2 regions of the Bacillus mojavensis genome follow, and region 1 is predicted to be linked to the other one. Evidence: predicted binding sites of a transcription regulator. Region 1 holds the regulator's gene; the other holds the start of a gene.

Region 1 (3,425 bases):
CTTTTGCGGCAAGTTCATTGATTCTGGCAATTTTTTCGTTTGAAATCATGATAAACTCCTTTATTGCATTTTGTGTATATACTACTAAAACACGAGGAGTTTTACAACTGATTCACTCGCCTGTCTGCTCATTCTCTATGTATTCTTGAAAACGCCGATGGACTGTCGCCTTTGACACATCATAGCCAAAACCTCTCAACGTAGCCGCGATTTCAGCAAACGTCAGTTTATTTGCTCTCAACCGGACAATCTCCGAGATCGGAACTTCTATTCTATCTTTTCCGCTGTTTTCATGCTGGTTTTTCAGGTTCTTTTGAGGCTTAAAACCATTTTTTACTGCGCGTTTCATTCCGCGTTTAATTTTCATGTTGTGAATTTTTCTCTGGTATTCCTCCACAATACTGACGATTTCCAGCACCATAGAGTCAGCCTCCGATAACTCAAGTTCACCTCTGTGAGCGGTCGTAAATACTTTCACTCCTTCCCTGTAAATACAATGAAGAAGTGCAATTTTCGCGTTTCCCCGGCCGAGTCTTGTTTCATCCTGAACTAAAATCACATCAATATTTGAGTTCTTGATATGATCAAGCAAATCAAATACACCATCCCGGTCCATTTCATATCCGCTGGCTTTTTCAGAAATCACTTTGACGACTTCTATGCCGTTCTCAGCCGCAATGGCCGTAAGCTCCTCCTCCTGCCGCTTTAATGAGGTTTCTTGCTGTTCTTTATTTGTGCTTACGCGGGCATAAATGAGTGCTTTCACCTTTCTACCTTTCCTCTCTATTTAACAGTAGCCAGTTCGTATGCAGCCGGATGTTCCTTTTTTAATGGAATCACCAATTCATCTCCCGGCTGAAGTTCAGACGGCTGAAGATTATTTTTTTCAGCTACCCATTCAATAAAATCACTTTTATTTATCTTTTTTGAGTCAGCCACCTGGTCGGCAAGCGACCACAGCGTATCCCCCTGCTGAACTTTTATTTTAACATACTGGTTAAGCTCCTGGTCGCTGCTTGTATATGACAACAGAAGGATAACCACGCTTAGAATCACAGTGAACAGGCCGACAAAAATAATAGATTCTTTACTCATGATAACAACCTCCAACAAGAATGTTTGTTCGCATTTTTATAATTTCAGTATATACGAACAAACGTTTCTGTCAATTGTTTTTTCGAACCTATGTTTGTACTGTCAGGAAAATCATGCTATAATCTACTTAAAATCGACGTTTAGAGGTGCAAAAAATGACGAAGCTTTCAAAAAGGCAACTTGATATCCTCCGTTTTATTAAAGCAGAGGTTAAATCAAAAGGATATCCGCCTTCCGTTAGAGAGATCGGAGAGGCTGTCGGCCTTGCGTCCAGTTCAACTGTCCACGGCCATTTGGCCCGTTTGGAAACAAAAGGACTGATTAGACGCGATCCGACAAAACCAAGAGCGATAGAAATTCTGGATGAAGAAGTAGAGATTCCAAAGAGCCAAGTCGTTAATGTACCGGTAATCGGAAAAGTAACGGCCGGATCACCTATTACAGCGGTTGAAAACATTGAAGAATACTTCCCGCTTCCTGACCGTATGGTTCCTCCGGATGAGCATGTGTTTATGCTGGAGATTATGGGAGACAGTATGATTGACGCAGGTATACTTGATAAGGACTATGTTATTGTAAAACAGCAAAACACGGCGAATAACGGTGAAATCGTAGTGGCGATGACAGAAGATGATGAAGCTACTGTAAAACGTTTCTATAAAGAGGATACACACATTCGCCTACAGCCTGAAAATCCAACCATGGCTCCGATTATACTGCAGAATGTCAGCATATTAGGAAAAGTAATTGGTGTGTTCAGAACTGTCCATTAAACTATCAAACTATCAGTTACAAAGAATAAACCCCCTCTCCCTTTACGGAGTGGGGGTTTTGTTTTAAAAAAAAGCAGGTTCGCCCTGGCTTAGGTGCGAACCTGAATAGGAGGAAAAAGAACATCATGTTTACACCATAATTATCCATCATTTAATTGTTGAAGTCAAGAAATTTTCTTTCCTTAACGAAACTTTTTCTTTAAAAAATATTGTTTAAAAATGTAGTCGTTCCTATCTTATAAATGTTTCGATCTTGGACGTGAAAAGATTAGTTATACTCTGCTCTTTTATCATGAGCGAGATCAAAAAGAAATATATTGAATATTTAGTACATAGTTTATTTAGTTAATTTATTCCACAAAAAAAGCTCACTGCTTTTCAATAAATGTGAGCATCAATCAAAAGTAAAATATTCTACACCATAGCGCCCTTTTACATGAACACTTCCACAGTTTGGGGAATGTTCTTCAGCTACTATTCGATACCGATGATACGGTTCAATGGAAACCTTATCTTGAGCGCTAAAATCAAACCAATTACCGATGAATTGTTTGGCGCTTAACGTAGTGTAATTACCTGTAAGTCCCATTCGCTGAAGCTTAATGTCAACTGAACAAGTATTCACTCCTCGTATCGTAAACTGGTACCCTAAAAAATAGTCAATTGCCGGTATATCACCAATGTTTTCTACATAAAGCGCTTTTGTTTCATCATTAAGAATGAAATCGGTTTTATATTCATATTGTAAAGTTGCTGCATGAATCGTCCCGGTTCCAAAAACACATAGCAAAACAGCTGTCATCAGCAAGATTTTATTTCTCAAATGCAATCCCCCTCCTTTACCATATATTACCCCCAAAAGATAAATATGTATATCCTCTGTTGCTCAGTTTCCCGCACTTTTTCAATCATAAAAATCCATATGGGTTTTAGCTTGCTTATAATATTGAAGTCTGCCTTGAAGAGTTCCTGTATGGAATTCAAATTTATGGCCGTCAGGATCGGTGAAATAAATTGATTTTCGATCACGTTCATCTCGTTCTCTCCCAGGCAAAATAGTAACTTGAAGATTTTTTAATTTTGCGGACATTTCTTCAAACTTACTTTCTTCAATTGTAAAAGCGATATGGGTATAAGAAGCCTTAATGTCATTTCTGGGAATGTCACGCTCTTCGTTGAGAGCCAGCCATATGCCGTTTAAATCAAAATATGCAGTGCTCCTTCCTTTGACCAACAATTTAGCATCAAAGACATTTTGATAAAACTCGATGGATGTCAGTAAATCAGAAACAGAAAATAACAAGTGATTGATCCCTTTGATCTCCACTGTGTCTCCTCCTCAGTATTTATAGATAGCCGATTAAAAAACTTAAATATGGGACTTTCAATAATGCAATACAGACATTGTGATAAAGACGTTTTTTTAGTAAAAGCGTATAATTCTTCAAATTTTTACTCAGCCTGTTTCAAAAGATTGAATGCTGGATTTTTATTTTAAGACGCTCATCCCCACCCTTATGTACGGGTGCTCCAGTCAGAAAGTTTCAATTCAACAGC
Region 2 (3,425 bases), 720 kb from region 1:
AAACCGGGATTTGCGTTTTCAATCTGCTGAAACATGTCTTGAAATCCGCCGTAGTAATGAATCGGCAAATATACGCCTAAGAATAAAACGACAGCCAAAATCATGATGTCTTTGACAACGGATATCCAGGCGGACCCGTGGATGCCGGATACCATAACGTAAACTGTGATTGAAATGACGCCGATCCAAATGGCAGCAGTGGGAGAAATTTTTCCGTAAGATGTTTCCGATACAATCAATCCAAGCCCTTTCAGTTGCAGCACAAGATAAGGAATAAGAGCGGCGATGCCGACCAGTGAGACGAGCACGCCAAGCAGCGGGCTGTTGTACTTTTTGATGAAAAAATCGGACTGCGACATCAGCTTATGCTGTTTCGCATAGGACCATATCGCAGGCAGGAGCCAATAAGAAAGGATGTAAGCCAGACAGCCATAGGCGATGATGTAAAAGGCCGGTCCGCCTTTCCCGTAGGCCCAGCCGCTTCCGCCGAGAAACGTAAATGTGGTATAAATTTCGCCTGCCATCAATAAGAACACGAACAAGGTTCCGAAGCCGCGGCCTCCGACCGTCCACTGCTCAAGATTCATGTCTTTCCCTTTTTGGGCGCGTACGCCGAGAAACATGCTGAATAGCAAGACGCCGAAAATGATGATGAGAGCTGCGTTCATTCTGCTTCCTCCCTTTTATTTTCTTTGTCAAGGACATACACGATCGCCATCAGGACAGAGGTCAGCAAAGCCCACATGACGACATAGGCGAGAATGAATGGCATGCCAAACAGATAGGGTGTTACTTTGTTTGCAAAAGGGATGCCAAGCAAAAGTCCGATGAAGGGCAGAGCAGCAAGAATGTGAATCAGTTTCATAGAGTCCTCCTTTGAATAAAAGTTGGGCGGTGCGTGTCATGTGCAGGCTGCAAATCATGTCGTTAATTTGGCGGCACATGTCACTTTTTGGGGAGTAAAAGGCTGTGGTACGAATTATAAATAAATTTATTTTGTTTGTATAGTGTGAATTGTCAGAAATTTATTGGTGAGGCGCCCGGAGAGTGGACGGGCGCAAGGAGGAGAGATCAGAATGATCCGAAAGACTCATGGCGCGTCCGGCGCAAATAAATAGAATGTTAACAAACTGCTTACTTGCTCACGGATTCGCGGGTTAAAATAGCGGTGTTTTTCTTCGTAGCCATCAATGACAAATAAATAAAGTGTAAAGGCTTCATCACGCTCAGCCTCGTGGATGGCAATTTTATTTTTCCTCAGCTCTTTTCTGACCTCAATCAGATCCTTTTGTGCTATTTTTAATGATTCGTTGATAAGTTGTATATAAGGGTGTTTTAATTTTAATGTGCTTTTTTCAATTCCGTTGAGATCACGGTTTAAAATGGTAATGACCATAGGCAAAAAAAGAGCCCGCTCTATCAATTCGTATCCTTCTGGCTGCAAATGAGGCATGGTAACTCCTTCTTTCTTAAGGGAACGTTTGTTCTAATCGTATTCTATATCGGCTGGTGAAATATTTCAAGACAGAAAAAATCGCCAAAACTTTTTAGTTTTTCGCCGAGAATGTGTAGAATAAGGATAGACAAACCCGGTGAGGAGTATAAACGTTGGAGCAATTTTTATCCTATTTGACAGAGGATCGTTTAACTGAATTATTTCAAAGCTATAGGGCTTTCGGTCCGCTTATTGCTGTGCTGCTGCCTTTAGTTGAAGCATTTCTCCCGTTTTTGCCGCTTATCGTTTTTGTGGTGGCGAATACCAATTCGTTTGGATTGTGGGAAGGCTTCATCCTGTCATGGGCCGGATCAACAGCGGGGTCCATTCTCGTGTTTTTCATTGTCCGTCATTATGGACAAAGAAGAGCTCTTGGATTCATCCGCAGGCATCCGTCTGTCAGAAAGCTTATGTTATGGGTGGAAAGACACGGTTTTGGCCCGATGTTTCTTCTGCTTTGTTTTCCATTTACACCGTCTGCCGCGGTGAATGTTGTCGCCGGTTTGTCAAGGATCGGGACGCGGCCGTTTGTTTTGGCGGCAGCCTCGGGAAAGCTCGTCATGATTTTTATGATCAGCTTCATCGGATATGATCTTCACGCGCTGATCACGCAGCCGATTCGCACAGTTATTGCCGTTGTGGTGATTGCTGTCTTATGGTATGTCGGCAAAAGGGTGGAACGGCATCTGCATGTGAGAGCCAGCCAGCGTGAGCATGATGGAGGGAGACAGTAACATGAAAAAACGGTTTTGGTTTCTTGCCGGTGTTGTTTCCGTCGTTCTCGCCATTCAAGTCAAAAATGCCGTCTTTATTGATTACAAAGTAGAAGGCATAAGCATGAACCCGACTTTTCAGGAAGGGAACGAACTGTTGGTCAATAAATTTTCACATCGATTCAAAACCATTCATCGTTTTGATATTGTTTTGTTTAAAGGCCCTGATCAAAAAGTACTGATAAAGCGAGTCATTGGGCTGCCCGGTGAATCGATCAAATATAAGGACGATCAGCTGTATGTGAACGGAAAACAGGTGGCTGAACCATTTTTGAAACCATTGAAATCTGTATCTGCCGGAAGCCATGTAACGGGAGATTTTTCTCTGAAAGAGACGACAGGGAAAAAGACGTTATCGAAGAGGCAATATTTTGTGATCGGAGATAACCGTATATATAGCTTTGACAGCCGGCATTTCGGTCCGATCAGGGAAAAAGACATTGTCGGAGTCATTTCGGATTAGGAAGCTGTACACTGAGAAAAAGGCGCCATTTGCTAGGCGTCTTTTTTGTGCTGATTGGAAAAATGTGTTGCAAGATCATTTGTCAGCCGATATAATCATTTTTGTTACGTATGTAACGAAAATAAAAAATATGTTCTTTCTCGTCACTGTTTATAAGGGTTTTTATTAAGTTGCAAGTGAAACAAAAGGAGTGGAGCTTATGATGGATTACGAAACAGTCATTATCGGAGGCGGACCGGTTGGATTGATGCTGGCTTCTGAGCTGGCATTGGCAGGGGTAAAAACATGCGTGCTTGAGCGGCTTGAACAGCCAATGCCGTATTCGAAGGCGTTGACGCTGCATCCACGTACGCTTGAACTTTTTGAAATGAGAGGGGTGCTTGAGCGTTTTGCGTCTCGTGGGAAAAAGACATCTTCTGGACATTTTTCAATGCTCGATACCCGTCTTGATTTTTCCAGCCTAGATACGAGTTGTCCTTATACGCTATTGCTTCCTCAGACCGAGACTGAACAGCTGCTTGAGGAACGTGCGCGAAGCCTGGGGGCAGAGGTGTTACGAGGGGCAGAGGCGCTAACGGTAACGCAAAACGAAGAGGGGGTGCAAACCATTTTCAAGGATCGGGAAGGCAGTGTGCGGACGTTGAGCAGCCTGTTTGCCGTTGGCGCTGACGGAGCAGGGAGCGTTGTTCGGAAA

What was found. The regulator LexA, encoded in region 1, represses DNA repair genes until DNA is damaged. The targets are predictions, from matches to a motif close to CGAACATATGTTCG.
Region 2: a site for LexA is predicted at 1,475-1,488, ahead of HC660_RS05785 (YhjD family protein). Genes of this name have one in related genera too.

The regions. Positions count from the first base shown of each region.
Region 1 is NZ_CP051464.1:1,843,290-1,846,714, reverse strand. It holds gene HC660_RS09600 (DUF896 domain-containing protein) at 1-49, opposite strand, end outside; gene HC660_RS09595 (YneB family resolvase-like protein) at 113-766, opposite strand; gene yneA (cell division suppressor protein YneA) at 784-1,095, opposite strand; gene lexA (transcriptional repressor LexA) at 1,251-1,868, shown strand; gene HC660_RS09580 (hypothetical protein) at 2,263-2,691, opposite strand; gene fosM (FosM family fosfomycin resistance protein) at 2,773-3,195, opposite strand.
Region 2 is NZ_CP051464.1:1,123,894-1,127,318, forward strand. It holds gene HC660_RS05775 (sodium:solute symporter family protein) at 1-668, opposite strand, end outside; gene HC660_RS05780 (DUF3311 domain-containing protein) at 665-865, opposite strand; gene HC660_RS05785 (YhjD family protein) at 1,091-1,453, opposite strand; gene HC660_RS05790 (TVP38/TMEM64 family protein) at 1,609-2,229, shown strand; gene lepB (signal peptidase I) at 2,231-2,731, shown strand; gene HC660_RS05800 (monooxygenase) at 2,931-3,425, shown strand, end outside.